2 linked regions of the Ketobacter alkanivorans genome follow. The protein of the gene in region 1 binds, or shares a complex with, the protein of each later gene. Links are inferred from orthologs where the notes say so. Each region holds a gene or a part of one and is shown in the gene's direction. Other genes may lie near its edges.

Region 1 (16,715 bases):
CATGCACATGCCGCGTTTTTCGGGGAAGAAGGATTCATCAATACCCCAGAATTTAGCGATTTCATCCCGATGTGTTTGGTTTTCGAGGGCGCGATACCCAGGCAGGCCCGAGCAGGATGACCACTCACGGGTGCCCATGGCGTTGCACTGGCCGGTAATGGACAGGCTGGTGCCGCCGGGCTTACCGATGTTACCGGTGATGAGGTTCAAATCGTTGATGCCCACTACGCCATCCGAGCCGTGCGTGCTTTGATTGATGCCCATGGTCCAGATGCTCATGGCAGCACCGGCTTTTGCATAGAGCCGCGCCACATTGCGGATGGTGTCTTCGTCGATGCCACAAATGCGCGCCGCCGTTATGGGGTCGTAATCTTTGACGCAGTTTTCCAACGCTTCGATGCCGTTGGTGTGCGCGTTGATGTAGTCACGATCTTCCAGACCTTCCGCCAGAATCACGTGCATCAGGGCGTTTTGCAGCACTACGTCAGTGCCCGGGGTGATGGGCAGATGGATGTCGGCAAACTGGGCGAACATGGTAACCCGGGGGTCCACCACAATCAGCGGGAACTTGCGTTTCTCCAACGCTTCTTTCAAGCGCCAATAGATGATAGGGTGCTGCTCCGGCAGGTTAGATCCCCAGGCGATCAGGCATTCGGTGTGTTCGAAATCCTCATAGCAGCCCGGCGGGCCATCGGAGCCGAAGGAGCGTTTGTAACCGGATACGGCGGATGCCATGCACAGCGTGGTGTTGCCATCGTAGTTGTTGGTGCCGATACAACCCCGCACCAGTTTACCCAGGGTATAGAATTCTTCGGTCATGATCTGGCCGGTGGATACCACGGCAAACGCATCACGCCCGTACTGACCCTGAATGCGCTTGATTTCGGAAGCCATCTTGTCGAGAGCGCCATCCCAGCTGGTGGGCTGCCAGGCCTCCCAGGGTTTGTTGCGAACGATAGGGGTGTTGCCCCGGCCTGAGGCTTCGAACAGCTCGTGTTCAAAAATGCCCTTGATGCAGAGTTTGCCCCGATTAACATCGGCGGTGGCCACGCCTCGTGTTGCGACGGCTTTGCCAGACTCGTCCAGCCCCACTTCTATAGAGCAACCAGTGGAACAGTAACCGCAGGTGGTGTATTTCCACTCTTGGACTTTTTTGTCCAATATCTTAATTTTTTTACGATCCTGACGGCCAAAAAGCATTATTTTGGTTCCTCTCTCCGGTTTTTCGCTCTAATAAAGTGCGATCAAAATTCTACAAGCGCTGACAGCCGCACCACACAAGTGCAGATTTGGGGCTGTAACGCCTATTTTTGATGAAAAAAAGCAAATTCCCTGTAGGAATAACAAGATACGTGCCAGAAGAACCTGACAGAATTTGGGGTATTACGGTGGAGTGTGTGGCGCTCGCCATTGATGAATGGATAGAAAGCTGCTCGGCTGGGATGGTTTACTCTAAATGAGAGGCAACAAATAAGGGGCAAGATGACTGCTGAATGTCACCTTGCCCCTTATTATCATCGTGCCGTTTTACTTGTGCAGATCAACCCTGCTCTAGCAAGCGACGCAAATCAATGATCGCCGCGTTGGCGCGCGAGATGTAGTTCGCCATCACCAGTGAGTGGTTGGCAAACAAACCAAACCCGGAGCCGTTCAATATCATGGGGCTGGCAACGTTCTCTTGGGTGGATTCCAGCTCACGCACGATCTGGCGCAGGCTGACCATGGCGTTTTTCTTCTCCAGCACTTCCTTAAAGTCGATTTCGATGGCTTTTAGGAGGTGAATCAAGGCGAATGACGCGCCACGGGCTTCGTAAAACACGTCGTCGATTTGAGTGAATGGCGTTTTCAGGCGCATGTCCTGGGGTGATTGCGTGGATTGTCGGGCAGCCGTATCGCCCGCCAGATCAACATTGATCTGATCTTTGCCGACGCTGGCACTGAGTTTTTGCGACAGGCTGCCGAGTCGGGTTTCTACGTCTGCCAGCCAATTACGCAAGTTGTCGGCGCGAGCATAGAACTGGGCGTTGGTGGCATCGTCATCCAACAGACGTGCCTGATAGGCTCTCAAATAGTTGATGCCGGTTTCGTATTCGCCTTCGGTTGAGGGAAACCAGAAGCTTTTATTATCAAAGTGCAGCTGCGGCTCAGCCCTGGCCAGATCGAGATCCTCGCGGGATGTAGACTGGGAGCGGGCAATGTCTTTGCGCAGCGCCCGGCTCATATCCCGTATCTGCACCAGCACCCCAAATTCCCAGTTGGGCATGTTATCCAACCATATGCCCGGCGGTGCGATGTCGTTGGTGATGTATCCGCCATTGGGTTTGTTGATCAGGGTGTCGGTTAATCGGATCAGGGTGGAGGTGGTAGCGAAACCGACTTGGGGCTGTTTTCCCTGTGCCGCCGCATCCTGTTCCACCACGCGCTCAACGTCCCACATCTCAGGTTCGACGCTCCAGTAAACTCCCAAGCCCACAGCCACCAACAGATAAACGACCACCAATGCGGTAATCAGTTTTCCCAAAATGCTCTTATTGTCGTACGCGTCCAAATGCCTTTCCTCAAGCTGAAGATTCTGTTGCTACGCTAACTGTTTATGCTGTCAGTGGCAACTATCTTGGTGCCACCGATCAGCTCAGGCCGCTTCCTTTCCCGGCTGGGGTTGCCCCAGAAAAAAGCCCTGTGCACCGTCCAACTGGAAGCGACGCAGCAAGTCCCATTGTGCTTCCAGCTCCACCATTTCTGCAGTAAGCAATATCTGCCGACTATGGGCGATGCGCACCAATGACTGTACAAAGAACTGGTGATCCAGGTTGTCTTCTATGTCGCGGATGTAGGAGCTGTCCACCTTGATGGAATAAAGCTGCAAACCACTCAAATACCCGAAGCTGCTATTAGTGGTTCCAAAATGATCGATAGTGAGCTTGGCACCGTGCTCCTTCAAACCAATGGCAAGGCGGCGCAGTTTGCCGTGGGCCGTACGCACGGTGATTTCCGGCACCTCAAAGATCAAGTAGGGCGCAACTTCGGGGTTGTGGTTTAAGGTCGCCAGTAACCAGGCATCAAAATCCTCCTCACGCACGCTGTGACTGGAGAGGTTCACGGCAAGCGGCACGCGGCTGCCATCTTGCTGGGCTTTCAATTGTTTGATCAGCAGTTCGATGATCATGCGATCAAAGCGAGTCACCATGTCAAACCGCTCCACCAGTGGAATAAAGTGCCCGGCGGTGACCAGCTTGCCGTCCACGGCCACTCGAGCCAGCACTTCGTAGTGCATCAGGGATTGATCTACACAGGAGATCACTGGCTGATAATGCAGCACCACTTTTTGCTTTTCGATCACATCTTCCAGGAAACTGGCCCAGTTGCTGATGCCCGGCATACTTGGCGCCAGAGCATCGCCGTGGGAGGACTCGTCATAGATCTCAACATGACCGCTTTGGTAGCTCTGGGCGCGCTCTAATGCGGCTGCAGCCTGGGCTTCCAGCAAGGTGCTGTCATCCCCTACTTTGCAGGCGCTGAGCCCGGCGAACAGTTTGACGTTCGAGCCGCCTAGATTAAGACCGTCGAGCCTTTGAATTCTGGTCATGGCACCGTCGATAATAGTCTTCACAGCATCAATTGTTTGATGGGGCAACAACGCCGCAAACCGGGTGCCGGTAACGCGGGCCACACAGTGGCCATCAATCTGTTCCATGGATTGCTGCCAGATCTGACCGATACGGCGCAACACTAAGTTGCCCGCATCGTGCCCATAGTGTTCGTTGTAATCCGCCATGCCTTTTATTTGCAACCGCACCAGCACGCCGCTGAATGGCTCTTCCTGTGAATCCAGGCGAGCCTGCAATTGGGCATTAAAGAAACGACCATTACCCAACCCGGTGATGGAATCCACATAGGCCTGATTGCGCACCTGTTCGATCTGGGCCACCTGCTCATCAAACAGCACTTTCAGTTGGCGCGTCATGCGGTTTATGGCCTGCACGACACGTTTCAGTTCGCGGGTTTTGGGCAGCGGCTGCTGACCGGTGAAATCCTTGTTGCAGATTAGCTCGGCCTGCTTCTCGAGGGTGCGTAACGGGGTGAGTACGGCTCGCACAATCAACAGGATAACCACCCAGCTGATGCCGCCAACCAACAGGAACAACCAAAAGGCTTGTTTGGCCGCCACCCACAGGTTTCGATTGGCAGCATCCTTATCCGAAAACACCCTCACATCCCCCACGCGACGCCAGCCTTCGGTGATTTCACTGATACCCGGCATGGGGTTGATCTGAAGCCAGTTCACAAACCACTGCGGAATCAAATGCGGTGGAGCCTGCAAGGTACGACGGATCATCACATCCCCATCGGGGTTGCGAATGACAATTTCGACAAAATCACCGCGATCAAAGATGGCATCCACCATCGTTTGCACCATGGCCAGATCATCCTCCCCCAGCGGCTTGGCGATGGACAGCCCCAGCGAGGTAGCCGTATCCTGCGCATGACTGTGCATTTGCATCTCAAGGTAGTCGCGACTATTACGCACACTCAGATAACAAATCCCCGCCAACAACACCAACAGCAAACCGGTGATCAGCAGAACCATTTGACGATGTAAACTCACGATGCTCTCCTCAGACAAACTCGGGGCGGTGCATTTGCCTAGTTTATTTTTGTTTATTCTCTGAGTGTATAACTAAAGGCTGCCCAGCCCCAAGCGCACTCGTAAGTCTCGCCACATGGAAATGTCATCGGCATCCCCCAGGCGCAGGTCTTCCCCACGGGTTTTGGCCTTCCACAGGCCCTCCGCGTTAAAACTGTATACCGGTTCCAGATCATTGCGCTTTGACGCAGGCAGCATGTCGTGCACTAAAATATCCAGCACCAGTGGCTCACCGCTGTCGGGATAATAGGTCAGCACCATATGTGGCTCGTTGAGGCGCAGGGCTTTAACGTAGGTGATGCGCATGTTTTTCGCGGGCACCCCCAGTTGGCGCAGGGTGAAATATTTGGCAATGGCAAAATCTTCGCAGTCACCACCGTTACTGGCCAGGGTTTCTATGGGGGTGGCCCAGTAATCCTCCTGCTGCCAGTGCTCTTGGTCGCTACGGAATTTAAGTTGATTAAAGAACTGGTTAACCGCCCGCAGCTGATCGGGAACGTTGTGATAGGTAATATCCCACACCAGTTTTTCCCAACGCTCAACGCGCTCCACACCAAGCGAGCCATATTGATCATGTACTTTGCCCTTGATCTCAAGGGGCAGCACCCCCGCCATCGCTGCGGAGCAGACCACCCATAATAGAACCAGGACTGCCGGTCTTGTTCGCTTGCGCACGGATCGCTCAGTGTTTGGTTGTTGTTACTTTAACTATAGCAGCGCATGAATTGGTTGCTGGTTAACCCATGACCTTGTTCACATTCCCCGAAAGATCCCCGCCACAGGAAACCCTTTGGTGGTAAAAACGTCTAACGTTACACTGAGCCCCTTTCTTACCACCCTTTAGCTGTACATAATTTAGGCAAAACCGACATGCACCACTGTAAATTGATGTTAGCCCTGCTGCTGAGCTGGCTGAGTATTCAGGCCTTCGCCAACGAAGAAGAATTCCTGCCGGTGAATGAGGCCTTCAAGGTCAGCGGTATAGAAGCCGGGAATCATGTGCATTTCACCTTCACCATCGCCGACGGCTATTACCTCTATAAACATCGCTTTGGCTTTGAAACCACCGATGGCAGCGCCGGTGTACTGGGAGAGCCGGTGTATCAGCAGGCTGGTGAATGGAAAGATGACCCTATCTTTGGCAACGTGATCGTTTTTCATTCACAAGTAGACATATATGTACCGATCAAAGAAGCCCCGGACGGCTTTATAGAGATCGATGCCCGCTACCAGGGCTGCGCGGAAAAAGGGCTGTGCTACATCCCGCAGACCTATACAAATATGTACCAAATTGATGTCAATGCAGACAAACCGCTGATCGAGCAGGCAGCCCCCCCTGCCAAACCCAGCGCGACAGTAAGTACAGATCTGGACGACCCTAGCCTGACTGAAACACCCTTAACAGGGCCAAAACTCTCCTTCGATCAGGGGGAAGCGGGGGCTGGAAGCTCAAAAAGTACAGATCTGGATTCGGATGATGCCCTGAGCCTGGAAAACTTCCTCTCCGAAAATGGCTTGCTCAGCATTTTAGGTGTGTTCTTTTTGATCGGCATTGGCCTCACCTTCACACCATGCGTACTGCCCATGGTGCCAATCCTCAGCGGCATCATTGTCGGCCAAGGTACAGATCTGTCCCGCAGCAAAGCCGCTGCGCTGTCCATCACCTATGTGTTGGGCATGGCAGTTACCTATGCAGCCCTGGGCGTGGTGGCAGGCGTTACCGGAGCCAAGCTGCAAGTTGCTATGCAAAACCCCACCGTATTGTTCAGTTTCGCCGCAGTCTTTGTGGTGCTGTCGTTTTCAATGTTTGGCTTCTACGAACTGCAACTGCCCGGCTCAGTACAAAATCGCCTTAACAACATCAGCCAGCAACAACAAGGCGGCACGTACATCGGCGTCGCCATTATCGGAATTCTGTCAGCCCTGGTGGTCTCACCCTGCGTATCGGCTCCGCTGGCAGGCGCGTTGCTGTATATAGGCCAGTCAGGCGACTGGCTGCTGGGGGGTAGCGCGTTACTGGCCTTAGGGCTCGGCATGGGCACTCCGCTGATTGCCATCGGCGTCACCGGGGCCAACATACTGCCCAAAGCCGGTGGCTGGATGGACAACGTAAAAGGGCTGTTCGGCGTGATGCTGCTGGCGGTGGCGCTGTGGCTGGTGAAACACCTGTTGCCCGACCTATTAGCCTGGGTTATCGGGGGCGGCCTCTTTATTCTGGCGGGCCTGTATCTGGGTGCATTCGATCCCCTTACCAGCCCCAAAGGCAAACTGTTCCGAGGCATCGGCCTGACCGTTGTCATCTGTGGCGCTGCTCTCATCCTGTCCCAGTTTGTGACGGCACCCGCTAACTCACCCCAGAGCATAGAAGCCCGCACCGAACTGCCATTTCAGCGCATTCGCAGCGAACAGGCGCTGGAGCAAGCATTGGCCAGCGCCAAGGCCCGACAACAACCGGTGATGCTTGATTACTTTGCCGACTGGTGCACCGCCTGTTTTGAAATGGAGCATGAAACCTTCAGCAAGAACGACGTCCAAGCCCGCCTGAGTGATCACCTCTGGCTGCAGATCGACCTCACCAATAACCCCGAAGACAGCCAGCTGCTGAAACGCTACAAACTGCCCGGCCCACCGGCCATTCTGTTCTTTAACAGCAGTGGCGAAGAACTCGAAAATGCCCGCATATACGCCTATAAAAGTAAGCCGCAATTCATGAAACACCTGGATGATCATCATATCCAGTAACAACTTATAGAGTGAAAAACCGGCTAACTTCGGTAAACATGCAACCTACCGTAGATAACTTGTAAGCAATTGTAAGAAGTGCCACAAAGCACAGGAACCTCTTGCTGGCTCTCGTTATAATCCGGACGAAATCAGTCAAAAAAACACAGGCAAGACCACAGGAATCACCCTCATTATGGCGAAATTGCTGGTACTCAACGGGCCGAATTTGAACCTGCTGGGCACTCGGGAGCCCGGCATCTATGGCACCCAGACCCTGGATCAGATCCAGCAGCACCTGTGCACGGTGGCCAGCACCCTGGGGCACCAATGTGACTGCCTGCAAAGCAACCGGGAATACGAACTGATCGAGCGCATCCACGCCGCCATGACCGACGGCACCGATTTCATCATCATCAACCCCGGTGCGCTGACCCACACCAGCATTGCCCTGCGTGACGCCCTGCTGGGAGTCAAAATCCCGTTTATCGAAGTACACCTTTCCAATGTTCACGCCCGCGAAGAATTCCGCCAGCACTCATATCTGTCGGACATCGCCGTGGGCGTGATCGCCGGTTTGGGCCCACAAGGCTACGAACTGGCTATGCTGGCCGCATCTCAACAGCTGGCCAAACAATAAACGATTAGACCAACGCCGTTTCACAACATAATAAAGAGAATTTCACATGGATATTCGCAAAGTAAAAAAACTAATCGAGCTACTGGAAGAATCCGGCATCGACGAAATCGAAATAAAAGAAGGTGAAGAATCCGTGCGCATCAGCCGCAACGCCAACCGCGGTGCAGCACCACAATACTACGCGCCACCACCGGCCGCACCCGTTGCCGCCCCTGCTCCCGCTGCAACAGCAGCAGCCCCGGCTGCCGCCCCAGCCAGCAACGAGCCCGATGGCCACAAAGTGAAATCGCCCATGGTGGGCACCTTCTATCGCTCCTCCTCGCCGGAATCCAAACCGTTTGTAGAAGTGGGCCAAAGCGTAAAAGCAGGCGACACCCTGTGCATCGTCGAAGCCATGAAAATGATGAACCAGATCGAAGCAGACAAATCCGGAACCGTGGTAGCGATTCTGGTGGACAACGCCGAGCCGGTTGAATTCGACCAACCTCTCTTCGTCATCAACTAAAAGGCCAACACCATGCTGGAAAAAGTGCTTATCGCCAACCGCGGCGAAATCGCTCTGCGGGTGTTGCGCGCTTGTAAGGAGCTCGGCATCCCCACCGTGGCGGTGTACTCCACTGCCGACAAAGAACTGATGCACATTCGACTGGCGGATGAAGCAGTTTGTATCGGCCCCGCCAAGGCATCCGAAAGCTACCTCAACATACCGTCCATTATCGCGGCCGCCGAAATCAGCGGAGCCACCGCCATCCATCCCGGTTACGGCTTTCTGGCAGAAAACGCTGACTTCGCCGAACGGGTTACCGACAGCGGCTTCATCTTCATCGGCCCCGATGCAGACACCATTCGCCTCATGGGCAACAAAGTGTCCGCCATTGAAGCCATGAAAAAAGCCGGCGTACCCTGCGTACCCGGTTCCGATGGCCCCCTGACTGACGATAACAACGCCATCCTGAAAATGGGCCGCGAAATCGGCTTTCCCGTGATCATCAAAGCGGCCTCCGGCGGCGGTGGTCGCGGCATGCGCGTGGTGCACAGCGAGAAAGACCTGATCAAATCCGTCGCGCTGACCCAGGCCGAAGCCAGTGCCGCGTTTGGCGATGGCACCGTCTACATGGAAAAATTCCTCACGACCCCGCGCCACGTAGAAATCCAGGTGCTGTCTGACGGCCAGGGCAACGCCATCTACCTGGGCGACCGCGACTGTTCCCTGCAGCGTCGCCATCAAAAAGTGGTAGAAGAAGCGCCCGCACCCGGTATCCCGGAAGCGCTGCGCAAAGAAGTGGGCGAGCGCTGTCGCCAGGCTTGCATCGACATCAACTACCGAGGCGCTGGCACCTTCGAATTCCTGTACGAGAACGAAGCGTTCTACTTCATAGAAATGAACACCCGGGTTCAGGTAGAACACCCGGTTACCGAAATGGTCACCGGTGTCGACATCATCAAAGAACAGCTGCGCATCGCAGCCGGGGAAAAGCTCAGCATCAAACAGGAAGACGTTAAAATTGTCGGCCACTCCATCGAGTGTCGCATTAACGCCGAAAACCCCAAGACCTTCATCCCCAGCCCTGGCACCATTACCCACTGGCACGCGCCGGGCGGCAATGGCGTACGCATGGATACCCACATCTACTCTGGGTACAAAGTGCCGCCCAATTACGACTCCCTGATCGGCAAATTGATCACCTATGGCGAAAACCGCGACATTGCCCTGCAACGCATGCGCAATGCCCTGGATGAAATTCTGGTGGAAGGCATCCAGACCAACATCCCCCTGCATCAAGAAGTGATCATGCAGGACAGCGGCTTCAACAAAGGTGGCGTAGACATCCACTATCTGGAGAAAATACTGGGCATGCACTAACCCGCCCAACCGCAGAAAAACGCCGCGCGCAAAACACCGTTTCTGAAACCGCACCAACTTCAGGTAAACTGTGCTTTTGCGCGTGGCACGCCTGCCGCGCCTCACTTATCAGTAAAGAAGCGCCCCAATGCCCTGGATTCAAGTCAAACTGCAAACCACCGGAAGCCGATCCCCCGCCATCGAAGATCTACTGATGGGGCTGGGCGCGGTATCGGTCACACTGGAAGACAGCAAAGACCAGCCCCTGCTGGAACCACCCCTGGGCACCACCCCGATTTGGGACGACACCACCCTCACCGGCTTGTTCGAAGCAGACGCCGACATCGACCTGATCTGCCTGGCACTGCGCAACGAATTGGGCGCAGAGCTACCCATCAAAGTAGAAGCCCTGGAAGACAAAGACTGGGTACGCGAATGGATGGACAGCTTTGAGCCCATCGCCTTCGGCCAACGCCTCTGGGTCTGCCCCAGCTGGAAAACACCACCAGACCAAAACGCCGTCAACATGATGCTGGATCCTGGCCTCGCCTTTGGCACCGGCACCCACGAAACCACCGCCCTATGCCTGCGCTGGCTGGACAGTGCAGACGTGGCTGGCAAAATTGTGGTGGACTATGGCTGCGGTTCCGGCATCCTCGCCATCGCCGCTGCACTACTGGGGGCCAAAACCGTGTACTGCGTCGACAACGATCCGCAGGCACTCATCGCCACCCAGGACAACGCCCAGCGCAATAACGTTACCGACAAAATACAGGTATTCGCCCCAGACACCATGCCCGCCATTCAAGCCAACATCATGCTGGCCAATATTCTGGCAGGGCCACTGATGAGCCTCTCGGAACGACTGGCGGGGCACACCCTCGATGCAGGCAACATCATCCTATCCGGCATCCTCAAGGATCAGGCAAACGACGTCAGCGACACCTACAGCCAATGGTTCAACATGGATCCAGCGGCCATCGACGGCGACTGGGTACGCCTGACCGGTGTAAAAGCGCGCTAAAATTATCAACACATCACAGCGCCAGACGCTAAACTGTGTAAAATCAAAAGAATAACCAATCAGGGATCTCGATCAGGGCCATGTCTGAAAATCTGCTCACCAAGTGCCCCCACTGCGGCACCACCTTCAGGTTGACACAGGCGCAACTGGACATCGCCGGCGGTGCTGTGCGCTGCGGCGCCTGCTATCAAGTCTTTCACGCCGCGGAGCACATCGTGAAGACCTCCGTAGTGGAGGAGCATCGCACCGTAAGCCTGCCTCCGGACCCAGTGGAAGAAGCCTTTGACATGAAGTCCGACGAAGGCATGGACCCCTACGATTCAGACGACCTGGAAATGGACAGCCCCAGCGAAGAAGTATTCAGCGAGGAATACCGCGCCAAAATCGACCAGGAATCCAAACTGGAAGAATTCGGCTACCAGGAAGAAAAACCCAAGAAAAAGGACAAAAGCGACGAATCCTGGGCTGAAGAACTGCTCAAAGAACTGGGCGACGACGAAGACGACCAGATGATTCACGATGATGACGACGAAGACGAACCAAAAAGTCGCATCACCAGCGGCGATCACGCCTTCTCTCTTGATGAAGAACCTGCATCCAAAAAGAAAAAACCGAAACAGGGCAACGAGCTGAGCGACACCTTTGTCAGCCTGGGCACCTTTGCCGGTGATGATCCCTTTGCCATCAGCGAAATAGAAGAAGACGAATTTGGCAGCGGCGACTCCTCCGACGATGAATCCTGGGCCAAAGCCATGCTGGATGAACTCGAAGAAGAAGAATCACCCAAAAAGCCGCCGCCATCCGGCCTATCCATGCTGATCGACGAACCAGAAGAAGAAGACAACAGCCCGTTTGCTGCCAAAGAATTGTCCAAGGACAAAAAAGAAATCATCGAGCGAGCAAAACAGGATAAACACAAACAGAAAGCCCTCTCCAAATCGTCCAGCAAAAAGCCAAAAGCCGAGCTGCGCACAGATGAAACCGAGGACTTCTTTCGCCTGCTGGAAGAAGATCGCACCCCGACAGGTAAACACAAAGAGCCCAAGCTGACCGATCTCGACGATCTTGAAGACCACGAGATAGAAGCCATAACCCCCGAAAACCTGTTTGCTGACAGCGACGAGGTCATCAATCAGCAGATTCGGCTAAGTGCACTGGAATACGGCTCAGAAGAACAATCGGAGCCTTCCGGCCGCGGCGCACTTTGGGCTGTAGCCATGATCGTGCTGATTCTCAGCCTCGGCGCCCAATACACATACTTCCATTTTGATGAGCTATCCCGCATTCCCGCCCTGAGGCCCATCATCGCCCAATACTGCCCCATGATCGGCTGTGAACTGGCCTCCCAAAGCGATGTATCGCGTATAGTGGGCACCAATTTAGTGGTGCGATCCCACCCCTTTGAAAAAAACGCACTGGTCATCGACGTCATCATCAAAAACCAGGCGAAGTTTGAACAGCCCTATCCGGTCGTGCAACTCAACTTCGAAAACATCAATGGCGACCCTGTCGCCAGCCGACGCTTCACTCCAAAAGAATACATCAGCGACCAAACCATTGACCTGAACAGCATGCCCAGCAACACCCCCATCCACCTGACTCTGGAAATCGAAGACCCCGGTCGGGACGCGGTCAATTACCAGCTACTGTTCCTGCCCCGCAGCGATGCAAGCTGAGGGGCGCTACGGTTATCTGATAACTGCATCAGCTCAATTTGTAGCCTCACTCACGAAATAGTCGAATTATTTTACAATATCGGTACAAACCGTATTTATTCTGTCAGTTCTTCGGGCTATGATAGCTCGATCTTTAAGCATGGCTGAAAACCATTAGGCGGTTAAATAAACAGGAGTTCGGCGTGTCCTTACAAATCGGGCCCTTTACTCTCAGTAGCCCAGTGGTACTTGCGCCCATGGCAGGCGTCACCGATCAACCTTTCAGGTTGCTGTGCAAGCGCTTAGGCGCAGGCTTGGTAGTTGCTGAAATGTTGACCAGCGACACTCGTCTCTGGAACACCCGCAAGTCTCAGCTGCGTCTGATCCATCAGGATGAGCCGGAGCCACGATCCGTTCAGATCGCCGGAACCGAACCCGCCCAGATGGCCCAGGCCGCACAACTTTGCGTTGAACGTGGTGCCCAGATTGTCGATATCAACATGGGCTGTCCTGCAAAGAAAGTGTGTAAAAAGGCTGCCGGATCGGCGTTGCTTAAAGATGAAGTACTGGTCCAATCCATTTTGGAAGCCGTAGTAACTGCGGTTAATGTACCGGTAACCCTGAAAATCCGCACCGGCTGGTCCCCGGACCAACGCAATGGTGTCACCATTGCCAAAATAGCCGAAGATTGCGGAGTTCAGGCGCTGGCGGTACACGGTCGTACCCGTGCCTGCGCTTACAAGGGCGAGGTGGAATATGACACCATTGCTATGATCAAGGAAGCAGTCAGCATCCCGATTATTGCCAACGGCGACATCACCACACCCGAGCGAGCCAAACAGGTAATGGACTACACCCAGGCGGACGGAATCATGATTGGCCGGGCAGCACAGGGGAACCCCTGGCTTTTTCGAGAAATCCAGCATTATCTCGAAACAGGGGAAACGCTTCCAAAAGCGTCATACAAGGAAGTAACAGCGGTGATCCTAGAGCACTTGAATCGTTTACACAGCTTCTATGGCGACTACATGGGGGTGCGTATAGCCCGAAAACATCTGGGCTGGTATGTACAACACCTTCCAATGGGAGCACAATTCAAATCACGTTTTAACCAGCTTGATTTTGCGTCGGAACAATACGCCAGTGCTCAGGAATACTTTGCGCATTTAATCGAGGGAGAGGTAATGGCGGCATGAATGAACCAAACTACAACGACGAAACTCCATTTTCCAGCGGCTCCACATCGGCCAGCAACACCGATTTGAAGCAACACTTGGTCACTTCCGTGGACCAGGGCAATCAGACATTGCGTGACAACGTGCACCGTGCATTGCGTAATTATTTTGCGCATCTGGACGGCCAGCCAGTCACCGACGTTTATCAGATGGTCCTGTCAGAAGTGGAAGCACCATTGCTGGAAACCGTTATGGAATACACCCGAGGCAACCAGACCAAAGCGTCCGTACTGCTCGGCTTGAACCGCGGCACCCTGCGGAAAAAGCTGAAAACCTACGGTTTGATCTGATCCTCAACGTTTTCAGAACGTTATGCCCAACTCCTAGCCTTCTTAGGAGTTGGGCCAGCGCCTGACCGAACGACTTACTTGTACCTTGAAGCATGCACGGGTTTACAAGGCTTCTCTTTTTTGCCCTTCAAGTCTTAAACCCAGGGCCATTTCCGACTACAATGCGCCCCTTTCCGGGCGACCTGCAAGACGCCCCTCATTCACGTTCAAGCTACAGTACAGACCTCCATCATGAGCAAGCCAATCAAACGCGCACTGATCAGTGTTTCTGACAAAACCGGCATCGTCGACTTCGCCCAGGCCCTAGAGTCCATGGGAGTAGAAATCCTCTCCACTGGCGGTACTTTTAAACTGCTGCAGGAAAGCGGCGTCAAGGCCACCGAGGTGTCGGATTACACCGGGTTCCCTGAAATGATGGACGGCCGGGTTAAAACCCTGCACCCGAAAGTGCATGGCGGCATTCTGGGCCGTCGCGGCACCGATGACAGCGCCATGGAGCAACACGGCATAACCCCGATCGATCTGGTGGCGGTGAATCTGTACCCCTTTTCGCAAACGGTGGCCAATCCCGATTGCGACCTGCCCACAGCCATTGAGAACATCGACATCGGCGGGCCCACCATGGTGCGATCTTCTGCGAAAAACCACAAATGGGTCACCATCGTGGTGAACGCCAGCGACTATGGGCGCGTGGTGGATGAAATGAAAGCCAACCACAACACCGTTAGTGATCAGACCCGCTTTGAACTGGCGCTGGCAGCCTTTGAGCACACCGCCAGCTACGACGGCGCCATTGCCAACTACCTGGGCAGCCTCAAAGCCGATGGTGAGAAAACCCCATTCCCACGCACCTTCAACACCCAGTTCCTGAAAGTGCAAGAGATGCGCTACGGTGAAAACCCCCACCAGCAGGCAGCATTCTATAAAGAAGCTAACCCGGCAGAGCCCTCCGTCAGCACGGCAGTGCAGCTGCAAGGCAAAGAGTTGTCGTTTAACAATGTGGCCGATACCGACGCCGCCCTGGAATGCGTAAAATCCTTTAAGGAGCCAGCCTGCGTCATCGTCAAGCACGCCAACCCCTGCGGTGTAGCCATCGGTGCGAATATCAACGAAGCCTATCAGCGAGCCTTCCTGACCGATCCCACATCAGCGTTTGGCGGTATCATTGCCTTCAACCAGCCACTGGATGACGTAACCGCCCGCAACATCGTCGACAAACAGTTCGTGGAAGTGATCATCGCCCCCGGAGCCTCCGACGCAGCAGTAGCCATTGTTGCCGAGAAGAAAAACGTCCGCCTGCTGACCTGTGAGCAGTGGGGTGAGCGCGTTGCCGGTTTCGATTACAAGCGCGTCAACGGCGGCTTACTGGTACAGGATCGTGACAACGGCATGATCACCCAACAGGATCTGAAAGTGGTGACCAAACGTGCACCCAGCGCCGAAGAAATGCAGGATCTGATGTTCTGCTGGCAGGTAGCCAAGTTTGTGAAGTCCAACGCCATCGTATATGCCAAAGGCCAGCAAACCATCGGCATCGGCGCAGGCCAGATGAGCCGTGTCTACAGTGCCAAAATCGCCGGTATCAAAGCCGCCGATGAAGGCCTTACCGTACCCGGTTCGGTGATGGCATCGGATGCTTTCTTCCCGTTCCGCGATGGCATTGACGCCGCAGCCCAGGCGGGTATTCGCGCAGTGATTCAACCCGGTGGCTCCATTCGCGACGAGGAAGTCATTGCCGCCGCCGACGAAGCCGACATTGCCATGGTCTTTACCGGAATGCGTCATTTCCGGCATTGATTCGACCACCTGCTACGAAGTGAAAGATGCAGAGGGCGGGAGCTGACAATGCAGGAACATCAGGGGCCATGGACGGCCCCTGCTGAGCTTACAGGGATGTACTTGTAGCGTTTCCTGCATTGTCAGCTCCCGCCCAACCCCGATAGACTTTAAGCAGTTAAAAACTTCCTGATTTGAGGGCAAACGATGAACATTTTGATTATTGGTGGTGGCGGTCGCGAACATGCGCTGGCCTGGAAAGCGGCACAATCTCCTACCGTAGAGAAAGTCTACGTTGCCCCCGGCAACGCCGGCACGGCCCTGGAAGCCAAGGTCGAGAATGTGAACATCGACGTACTGGCTACCGATGAACTGGTCAAGTTTGCCCAAGACAACAACATCTACCTCACCATCGTCGGCCCGGAAGCGCCACTGGTGATCGGCGTGGTAGACGCCTTCCGTGCGGCCGGACTGAAATGCTTCGGCCCCACCCAAGGTGCTGCCCAGCTGGAAGGCTCCAAAGCCTTCACCAAGGATTTTCTGGCCCGCCACAACATTCCTACCGCCGCCTACGGCAACTTCACTGAAATCGACAAAGCCGTCGCCTATGTGAAACAACAGGGTGCCCCCATTGTCGTGAAAGCCGACGGTCTGGCTGCAGGCAAGGGCGTGATTCTGGCGCAAACCGAAGCTGAAGCCATTGCCGCCATCGAAGACATGCTGGCGGGCAACAAATTCGGCGATGCCGGCAGCCGCGTGGTGGTGGAAGAATTCCTGGTGGGCGAAGAAGCCAGTTTCATCTGCATGGTGGACGGCAAGAACGTGTTACCCATGGCCACCTCTCAGGATCACAAAGCCCGCGATAACGGCGACCTTGGCCCCAATA
Region 2 (10,055 bases), 3.3 Mb from region 1 along the record:
GCAACCGGTGCAGTGGGCGAAACCATGATCCGTGTTCTGGAAGAACGCGATTTCCCGGTGGGTAATCTTTACCCTCTGGCCAGCGAGCGCTCCGAAGGCAAGATCATCCAATTTAAAGGCAAAAACATCCGGGTCCAGAACCTGGCAGAGTTCGATTTCTCAAAGGTTCAGATCGGCCTGTTTTCAGCCGGTGGGTCTATCTCTGAGGAATTCGCCCCGAAAGCAGCGGCGGCAGGTTGTATCGTGATCGATAACACCTCTCATTTCCGCTATGACGATGACATCCCTCTGGTGGTACCCGAGGTGAATCCGCAAGCCATTGCAGAATACAAAACCCGCGGCATCATCGCCAACCCCAACTGTTCCACCATTCAAATGCTGGTGGCACTGAAGCCCATATACGATGCAGTAGGCATCGAGCGCATCAATGTTGCCACCTACCAGGCAGTATCCGGAACCGGCAAAGAGGCCATCGAAGAACTGGCGGTGCAGACCCGCGATCTACTCAATGGTCAGCCCATTAAAGCCGAGGTATACCCTAAGCAGATCGCATTCAACGCACTGCCCCAAATTGATGTGTTTCTTGAGAACGGCTACACCAAAGAAGAAATGAAGATGGTGTGGGAAACCAAGAAGATTTTCGGTGATGACAGCATCCAGGTGAACCCTACTTGCGTACGCGTGCCCGTATTCTACGGCCATTCGGAAGCAGTACACATCGAAACCAAGGAGAAAATCAGCGCAGAACAGGTCACTGAATTGCTGAAAAAAGCGTCTGGTGTAACCGTGCTGGATACCCGCTCACCCGGTGGTTACCCTACAGCTGTGACCGAAGCGGCAGAGAATAACGACACCTTTGTTGGTCGCATCCGCGATGACATATCTCATCCCCGCGGCATTGATATGTGGGTCGTGGCTGATAACGTCAGAAAAGGTGCAGCCACCAATAGCGTGCAAATCGCCGAAGAGTTGATAAAACACTATTTATAATTGATACTTACCTCACTATTGTCAGGCTGGTTCTAGATTAATCGGGTAACTGGGTCACGATTATTCAAGATTTTGCCTGACAACCACAAATTGAAAGCTATCCTTGTTAGGGGGTAGCTTTCAAAAATGAAAGCCTCTCCTAAGCAAGTTAATAAGTTAGTAAATCAGCAGGTTGCTGGATGCGTATTTGTTGCAACGGGTTGTGTGTCAGCTGGTTCGAAGGTTAGTTTGAACGGAAATGCCTAGACTGCCCTCAGGCCATGCCGAGACCTGAAGTAGCAAATTTAAGAAAAATTAAAGGGCGGCTCTGCTGTCCAGTGGTCACATAAGCGAAGGAAAAGATAATGGTTCGTAAACTTGCCGCTGCAATGCTTGGTGTGGGTGTGCTTATCCCTGGGTTGGCCAACGCACTGGGTTTGGGTGAAATCAAGCTCAATTCAGCATTGAGTGAACCTCTGGACGCCGAAATTGAATTGGTACAGGTCAGGGAACTCACCGCTACAGAGATCCTGCCATCCCTGGCCGGATCAGATGATTTCCAGGCTGCCCACGTCGAGCGTTTCCATTTTCTGACTGATCTCAAATTTGAGGTCATCGTCAACGCGCAAGGCAAATCGGTCATCAAGATCCGTTCGCGAAAACCTGTGAAGGAACCCTTCCTTAACTTCCTGGTGGAAGTAAACTGGCCCGCCGGTAGGTTGCTTCGCGAATACACCTTGCTGCTTGACCCTCCTATTTATAGCGCCCAGCCAGCCAGCCCCGTCAAAGCGCCGCAGACTGCCAGCACTGCCCCGAAGCCAGCTGCACCGGTTTCAACCTATGAAGGTGTATCGCAATCTCAACCCAGCTACAGCAGTGGTGGTTATGCAGAGGCTGCCGAAGGCACCCACACCATCAGCGGCAACGATAGCCTGTGGGCCATTGCCAAGAACATGAAGCCATCCGACCGCGTCAGCATCCAGCAGACGATGATGGCCATCCAAAGAATTAATCCAGATGCATTCATTGACGACAACATCAACCTTCTCAAGAAAGGGGCCGTGCTGCGAGCACCTTCTGAAGAGGAAGTGATGGCAATGACCAATCGCGATGCCATCGCACTTGCCGCCGAGCAAAATCGGCGCTGGCGTGAGCGGGTAGCAAGCAAGTCCGGTGCTACCGAAGCTCGTCAGGTTGATCTGAGCGGCCGTAGCGTCTCACGTGAGCAAGATCCTTCCAGTGGCCCTGCAACTGATCGCCTGAAGCTGGTGTCCGGCGGTAGCGACAGCGGTGATTCCGGCCAGGGTGGCAGTGGTCAACAGGGGCAACTGCGTGATCAATTGGTGGTTGCCGAAGAAAACGTAGACAAGTTCAAAATCGAAAATGAAGAACTCAAGCTGCGCATGAACGATCTGGAAGATCAGCTCGATACTTCCGAGAAAGTGCTGACTCTTAAAGACGAGCAGATCGCTGCGTTGCAAGCCAAATTACGTGAGCTGGAAGCGGCACAGCAACAGGCTGCCCAAACCGAATCGAGCATCGGGTCTGAGCCGGTTGAAGATACCACTTCAGAACCAACTGTTGCCGAAGAGCCTGCGGACGAAATCAAAGCTGGCGAGTTAATTGCGCCAGAAGAAACAGCAGAAGAAGTGGACTATAACTTCGCCGAAGAGCCGCAAGACACATCAGCAGAGCCTGTGGCTGAAGAGCCGCAAGATGCCATGTCGCAGGAGCTTGCCGGGGTTCAGGTGGAAGATACTGCACCAGTTGCCTCTACACCTGCCGAGCCTGCGGTAGCGCCGCAGCCAGAACAACCGAAAGACGATATATTGAGCCAGATAATGGCTAACCCAATGTATCTGGCGGCAGGTGGCGGCGCCATTTTGCTGTTGATCGTGCTTGGTTTGGTGGCGGCTCGTCGCAAACAAGCTGATGCGTCCGCCGATGAGGATTTCCCCGAAGAGTTCGAGCTGCCAGAATCCCAGGACAATGACAGCTTAATGGAGCTGGACTCCGTTGATCTGGAAGAAGACGACGCCTTCGAAGAGGCCGTCGAAGCCAGCGCAGTGGAAGAAACGGTTCCCCAAACCACAGACGTTATCGGCGAAGCGGATATTTATATCGCTTATGGCCGTTTCCCTCAGGCCATCGAAATGCTTGAAAAAGCCGCTCAGAATGAGCCTGAGCGTGCCGATATCCGCCTTAAACTCTGTGAAGTTTGTGCAGAGGCGGGCGAGCCCGAAGTATTCATGAATCATTATCGTGTGCTGCAGGATATCGGCACCGACGCCGACATCAGCCGAGCCGATTCAATGCGTGGCAAGCTGGGTGACATAGAAGATTCGTTGGTTGCAGACGAATCACCGGCTTCTGACTTCGACGGTGATGAAACCCTGTTGGCAGAAGGTGCGGCGGAATCCTTTGATTTCGACGAAATCGATGCTGCCAGCGATGAAGAGACATCCTCACTGGAAAGTGAGCTGGATCTGGATTCAGATACTGGTTTGGATTTCGATCTTGCAGATCTGGAAGACACCGGGGCAAGCTTCGGCGCAGACCAAACCGAGGCAGCAGGTGAACCACAAGCAACCAGCGATGTGGCAGGTCTGGATTTTGATTTGAATCTGAATTTGGACGATGAAACCACAGACGAAGGTACTGCTGTCAGCGATGATCAGCCTGAGGCTGCATCCGACCCAGCTGCAATGGATTTCGACCTGGATACGGCGTTCGGGGAAGATGTACCCAGCGAGCCTCTGACCACGCCTGAGCCCACTGACGGCGAAAGCACCCTCGATGAAGGTGCCCTTGATTTCGATGCCGACTTCTCTTTGGATGATGTCAGCAATGTCGAGACTCCAGATACTGATCTGTCACTTGATTTCGAAGCTCTCGATGCTGAATCAGCACCGACCCCAGAAGCCAGCACAGACGAAAGCATGGATTTCGATTTGGACTTCGATGCGTCGACGACAGAGCTGGATGAAACACCCAGTTTGGATTTCTCCGAAGACGAAACCGTTATTCAGCCACCGTCAGACTCCGAGCCTGAGCTTCCACTGGCTGAGGTGCCATCACAGCCTGAGTCGATCCAGCCTGATTTGCAGCCAGAATCATCGTCTGATGACGAACCTGTTCTGGATTCCATGTCTGCCGCGCAGCTGGCTGACGAATTGGATTTTGACCTTGAAGCAGACTTCCCTGAAAGCAAGTCTGAACCGGCCGACCTCAATCTAGACGACGACCTGGATGCAACTGTGATTGCTTCAGGTTTGGGTGCGGCTCCGGCAGCAGGTGCCGCGAATGACAACGATGACTCATCTGAAGAGATGGATTTCCTGTCCGATGCGGATGAAGCCTCCACCAAGCTGGATTTGGCGCGAGCCTACATCGACATGGGTGATCGTGATGGCGCCAAAGACATTTTGGATGAGGTAATGGTGGAAGGTAATGACAACCAGAAGCAAGAGGCCAAGGATCTGTTAACGCGCCTTGAGTCTTGATTCCTTTCTAGCTTATTCGTACCATTCTCGTAAGGGGGCCTTGATGGCCCTCTTTTCGTTTTGTTGCGACTTATCTTTGTAGGGTAAAAGTATGCGGGTGGCTTTGGGGGTTGAGTACGATGGCAGGCATTACTGTGGCTGGCAGCGACAAAAGCATGATCCACAATCCGTCCAGCAGAACCTTGAAGCCGCTTTAAGCAAGGTCGCCAATCACCCGGTTCAAGTTATCTGTGCAGGCCGAACCGATACCGGCGTGCACGGTGTTGGACAGGTAGTGCATTTCGACACGGAATCCCTGCGCAAAGATAAAGGTTGGATTTTCGGCTGCAATACCAATCTTCCGGATAGCATCTCGGTTCGTTGGGCCAAACCGGTGTCGGATCTTTTTCACGCGCGCTTTTCGGCGCTTTCACGCTCATATCGATACGTGATTTATAATCACCCAGTCAGACCCGCTCTGGGTATGCAGCACATGACTTGGAACTTCCGACCTCTTGATGCCGATTTGATGCACCACGCTGCCCAGGTTTTGGTGGGGGAGCACGACTTCAGTTCATTCCAGGCGCAAGGCTGCCAGGCCAAGTCCCCGGTTCGTACAATTCACCACATCAGCCTTTATCGTCGAGGTCATTTGATCGTGATGGATATACAGGCGAATGCTTTCCTGCAGCACATGGTGCGCAATATTGCTGGGGTGCTGATGGCCATAGGCAGCGGCAAAGAGCCGCTCACATGGATCGAGGATGTACTGGGTCATCGCAACAGGAACCTCGGTGGCGTCACCGCACCACCGTACGGGCTGTTTTTTATGCGGGTGGGGTATCCCGAGGAGTTTAACATTCCCGAGCCGGAACCTGATGCCCCGTTTATGCCACTCAGTTAGACGCAAGTGAATTCCTTGCCTTAGGCCATAGCGATTCTGTTAAACTTGCGATCTTTACAAGCAGCATGAAAGAGTTAGCCTTGTGACACGGGTAAAAATCTGCGGAATCACCAATCTTGAAGATGCTCTGGCGGCTTGTGGCGCGGGTGCGGATGCCCTCGGCTTCGTGTTCTATGAGCCCAGTCCCCGCAACATCGACATTCAAACAGCCAAATCCATTTTGGAACAACTGCCGCCATTTGTCTCCACTGTAGGGCTGTTTGTGAATGCTGATCCTGGTTTTCTGCGCTCTGTGCTGGAGGCGGTACCATTGGATTTGCTGCAATTTCATGGTGATGAATCAGAGGCCGAATGCAGCGCCTGGGGGCGGCCTTATATCAAGGCAATTCGGATGAAAGCGGGTACGGATTTGGCCGCACAATGTCAGACATATCACAGCAGTCGTGGTATTCTTCTCGACACCTTTGTGGCGGGTCAGCCCGGTGGCACCGGCCAGACATTTAATTGGCAGGCAGTGCCCAAAGGACTCAGTAAACCTATCGTTCTAGCCGGCGGACTTGATCCCTCAAATGCAGCGGATGCAGTTCGCCAGGTTCGGCCTTGGGCGGTGGATGTCAGCGGTGGCGTAGAAGCCGCCAAAGGCAAGAAAGACAATGCGTTGATGCAAGCTTTTATCACAGGAGTACACAGTGTCTCAAAATGAGCGTGATTTTCTGACTACGCCGGATGATTTCGGAAACTTCGGCCCTTACGGTGGCCGCTTTGTCTCTGAAACCCTCATGTCTGCGTTGGATGAATTGGAAGAGATCTATAACAAACTGTCCAAAGACCCTGAATTTCAGGCCGCCTTTGACTATGATCTTGCCCATTATGTGGGGCGTCCTTCGCCCCTGTATCACGCCGAGCGCTGGTCGAAGCAACTGGGCGGTGCCCAGATATATCTAAAGCGCGAGGACTTAAATCACACTGGCGCCCATAAGGTAAACAACACCATCGGTCAGGCACTGTTGGCAAAATACACCGGTAAGCGTCGCGTCATTGCCGAGACCGGTGCCGGGCAGCATGGCGTGGCCAGTGCTACCGTAGCAGCCCGTTTAGGTTTGGAGTGCGAGGTATTCATGGGGGCTGAAGACGTAAAACGTCAATCCCTGAATGTATACCGAATGAAACTGTTGGGTGCGAAAGTGACCCCGGTGACGTCTGGCACCAAAACCCTTAAGGACGCCATGAACGAAGCGTTGCGCGATTGGGTAACCAACGTGGACGACACTTTCTACATCATCGGTACCGTTGCCGGACCTCATCCTTACCCCAAACTGGTACGCGATTTCCAGTGCGTTATAGGCCGCGAAGCCCGCCGCCAGTGCCAGGATCAAACCGGCCAGTTGCCGGATGCTCTGGTTGCGTGTGTGGGTGGTGGTTCTAACGCCATTGGCTTGTTCCATCCCTTCCTGTCTGATGAGTCGGTCAAGATGTACGGTGTTGAAGCTGCCGGTTTAGGGTTGGCAAGCGGGCAACACGCCGCGCCACTGTGTGCTGGCCGCCCTGGCGTTTTGCATGGCAATCGCACCTATCTTATGGAAGACGATGCAGGCCAGATCATGCATACCCATTCCGTGTCCGCTGGCCTTGATTACCCTGGTGTTGGCCCTGAGCATTCCTGGTTGAAGGATTGTGGCAGAGTTGATTATGTGGCGGCCACCGATGACGAAGCGCTGAGCGCATTCCGAACCCTCACTTTAGTGGAGGGCATCATGCCGGCTCTGGAATCAAGTCACGCATTGGCTTATGCCGCCAAGCTTGCGCCCACGATGGATAAAGACCAGATCATAGTAGTGAACCTGTCTGGCCGTGGTGACAAAGATATTCTTACCGTTGCCGAGATCGACGGCATCACTCTCTAGTACGGTACAGTAAGGAGTTTATTGGATGAGCCGTATCAAGGCGTGTCTTCAAAATCTGAAGCAACAAAATAGAAAAGCACTGATCCCATTTATCACTGCCGGTGATCCTCAGTTGGACGCCACAGTGCCCTTGCTGCACAACCTGGCAGAAAATGGCGCAGACATCATCGAGCTGGGCATACCATTTTCCGATCCAATGGCGGACGGCCCGGTGATTCAGCTTGCCGATGAGCGTGCTTTGGCAAATGGCGTCACCACCGTCCACGCGCTGGAGATGGTAAAAGAATTCCGCCAAACCAATCAGCAGACGCCTATCGTGTTGATGGGTTACCTGAACCCGGTAGAAGTTTACGGTTACGACCGTTTTGCCACCGATGCCGCAGCAGCCGGAGTCGATGGTTTAATCATTGTGGATCTGCCACCGGAAGCGGCTGTTGAACCTATAAAACTGTTTGATGCAGCAGGTTTGGACACTATCTTCCTGATCGCACCCACGACCAGCGATAAGCGCATTGCAACTATCTGCGCAGCAGGGCGCGGCTACCTCTATTACGTGTCATTAAAAGGCGTAACCGGTGCCGGACACCTGGATATAGACGGTGTAAATCAGAAGTTGGAAACAATTCGTAAAACAACCGATTTGCCCATCGCGGTAGGCTTTGGTATCAAGGACGCTGAAACCGCGCGCCTGATCGGTGAGAATGCCGACGGCGTGGTAGTGGGCAGTGCACTAGTTAAGTTGATTGCTGAATCCCAGAACGATCGCGAGGTTATGATGGCGCGCGTAACGGAGTTCACCCAATCCCTGCGGCTGGGCCTGGATCAATAAATAATAACCATAAGAGAATCAGGATGGCGTTGTTATGAGTAACAGCTGGTTAGGAAAGATTCTACCCAGTGTGGGCAGAACTTCGAGCAACAAAAAAACCGAAGTACCCGAGGGCTTATGGAAGAAATGCGCAAAATGTGGCGCCTTCCTCTATCGCCCGGAGCTGGAAAAAAACCTCGATGTTTGTCCTCAGTGTGATCATCACATGCGGATCAACGCCCGGCGTCGTATTGATTTGTTCCTGGATCAGGACGGCAGGGAAGAGCTGGCTGCCGACCTGCAACCGGTGGATCGTCTAAAATTCAAAGACAGCAAACGCTACAAAGATCGCCTTGTGAGCGCGCAGAAAGGCACCGGGGAGAACGATGCCCTTGTTGCCTTTAAAGGTACCCTCGAAGGCTCGACCGTTATCGCCGTCGCCTTTGAATTTGAATTTATGGGCGGGTCTATGGGCTCGATCGTTGGCGAGAAATTCGTCAGAGCGGTGAATGCTGCTATCGAAAACAGCTGCCCTCTGGTGTGCTTTGCTGCCAGTGGTGGCGCTCGTATGCAAGAGGCGTTGTTCTCCCTCATGCAAATGGCTAAGACCAGCGCAGCGTTGGAAAAACTCAAGGAGAACCGCTTGCCGTTCTTCTCAGTGATGACGGATCCTGTTTACGGTGGTGTGTCCGCCAGTTTGGCCATGTTGGGAGATATCAACATTGCCGAGCCAAACGCCCTTATAGGCTTTGCCGGCCCCCGGGTTATTGAACAAACGGTGCGCCAGAAATTGCCTGAAGGTTTTCAGCGCAGTGAGTTTCTGCTGGAGCACGGCGCTCTGGATATGATCATTCATCGTCATGAGATGCGTAATACATTGCATCGTCTGATGGGCAAGCTGCTTCCACAGAATGCAGCTTAAAGACTGGCTTAGCCGTCTGGAACGGCTCCATTTCAAATCAATCGATATGGGATTGGAGCGAATCCAGGCGGTGGCACAGCGTCTGGATCTGATCAGTAATACCCCCTTTATTTTTACCGTCGCCGGCACCAACGGCAAGGGCTCCACGGTCGCGTTGATCGATCAGTTGCTAAGGCAGGCTGGCTACAGCACCGGGCTCTACACATCACCCCACTTGATTGATTTTAATGAACGCGTATGCGTGAATGGAGTTCAAAGCACCGACGAACAGCTGATCAGCGCTTTTGAGGCGGTGGAGGCGGGGCGCGGTGCGATCAGTCTGACGTACTTTGAATTCACAACCCTGGCTGCGATCTGGTTGTTTCGGCAGCAGAAGCTGGATGCCTGGGTGCTTGAAGTGGGTCTGGGTGGTCGGCTTGATGCGGTGAACATCTGGGATGCCAGCGTTGCTGTTGTGACCAGTATCGACATCGACCATCAGGCTTGGTTAGGAAACGATCGTGCCAGCATCGGATTTGAGAAAATTGGTATCGCTCGCAGCAATAAGCCGTTGGTAATGGGCGAACCCGATCCGCCTCACGAAGTGGTTAAAAAATCCCTTGAAATGAACACTGCCCTTTATCAGCAGGGCCAGCACTTCACTTATCAAGTGGATGAAATCGATCACGTTGATACCAATACATGGTCTATAACGCTGACTTGCGGGGATCAAACCACCCTAGACCATAAGCGCTTACCGTTGCCTGACATTTATTTGCAAAATGCCGCCACAGCGCTGCAGGCTCTGGCTTTGTCGCCCTTTAACATTGAACGCACTGCAATGGAATCTGCATTGCGGCAAGTTATGGTTGCCGGTCGAAAACAGTTTATACATCATCAGCCCGATATTATGCTGGATGTGGGCCATAACCCCCACGCAGCCCGCGCGCTGGTGTCCCATTTGGCTAGCGATTCCACCAGGCGCATACATTGCATCGTGGGTATGCTGGCCGACAAAGACATCACGGATACCCTAATGGCTCTACTGGCTATAGTAGATCGCTGGTATCCGGTTGAGCTGGATTGC

Evidence for each region.
Region 2: the proteins of accC (region 1) and accD are in contact, whole or in part, in a solved structure (PDB 8UXZ), measured with the Escherichia coli proteins. The link is inferred for Ketobacter alkanivorans from one-to-one orthologs.

What each region holds. Positions count from the first base shown.
Region 1 is NZ_CP022684.1:3,619,525-3,636,239, reverse strand. What follows is about bases 7,778-10,696. They hold accC (acetyl-CoA carboxylase biotin carboxylase subunit), read left to right. Parts: upstream 7,778-8,523; coding sequence 8,524-9,870; downstream 9,871-10,696. Other genes in these bases: prmA (50S ribosomal protein L11 methyltransferase), read left to right, coding at 9,998-10,696; accB (acetyl-CoA carboxylase biotin carboxyl carrier protein), read left to right, coding at 8,053-8,511; aroQ (type II 3-dehydroquinate dehydratase), read left to right, coding at 7,778-8,006. In the rest of the region: Kalk_RS15490 (molybdopterin oxidoreductase family protein), read right to left, coding at 1-1,200; Kalk_RS15485 (DUF2333 family protein), read right to left, coding at 1,541-2,473; Kalk_RS15480 (bifunctional diguanylate cyclase/phosphodiesterase), read right to left, coding at 2,633-4,606; Kalk_RS15475 (transglutaminase-like cysteine peptidase), read right to left, coding at 4,679-5,320; protein-disulfide reductase DsbD, read left to right, coding at 5,516-7,387; more of aroQ, read left to right, coding at 7,563-7,777; more of prmA, read left to right, coding at 10,697-10,873; Kalk_RS15445 (DUF3426 domain-containing protein), read left to right, coding at 10,954-12,549; tRNA dihydrouridine synthase DusB, read left to right, coding at 12,732-13,724; DNA-binding transcriptional regulator Fis, read left to right, coding at 13,721-14,053; purH (bifunctional phosphoribosylaminoimidazolecarboxamide formyltransferase/IMP cyclohydrolase), read left to right, coding at 14,285-15,850; purD (phosphoribosylamine--glycine ligase), read left to right, coding at 16,037-16,715. UniProt on the Escherichia coli protein: This protein is a component of the acetyl coenzyme A carboxylase complex; first, biotin carboxylase catalyzes the carboxylation of the carrier protein and then the transcarboxylase transfers the carboxyl group to form malonyl-CoA.
Region 2 is NZ_CP022684.1:354,074-364,128, reverse strand. The notes cover bases 7,165-10,055. They hold accD (acetyl-CoA carboxylase, carboxyltransferase subunit beta), read left to right. Parts: upstream 7,165-8,122; coding sequence 8,123-8,989; downstream 8,990-10,055. Other genes in these bases: folC (bifunctional tetrahydrofolate synthase/dihydrofolate synthase), read left to right, coding at 8,979-10,055; trpA (tryptophan synthase subunit alpha), read left to right, coding at 7,285-8,088; trpB (tryptophan synthase subunit beta), read left to right, coding at 7,165-7,259. Also shown: Kalk_RS01635 (aspartate-semialdehyde dehydrogenase), read left to right, coding at 1-990; Kalk_RS01630 (FimV/HubP family polar landmark protein), read left to right, coding at 1,335-4,472; tRNA pseudouridine(38-40) synthase TruA, read left to right, coding at 4,564-5,355; Kalk_RS01620 (phosphoribosylanthranilate isomerase), read left to right, coding at 5,438-6,058; more of trpB, read left to right, coding at 6,045-7,164.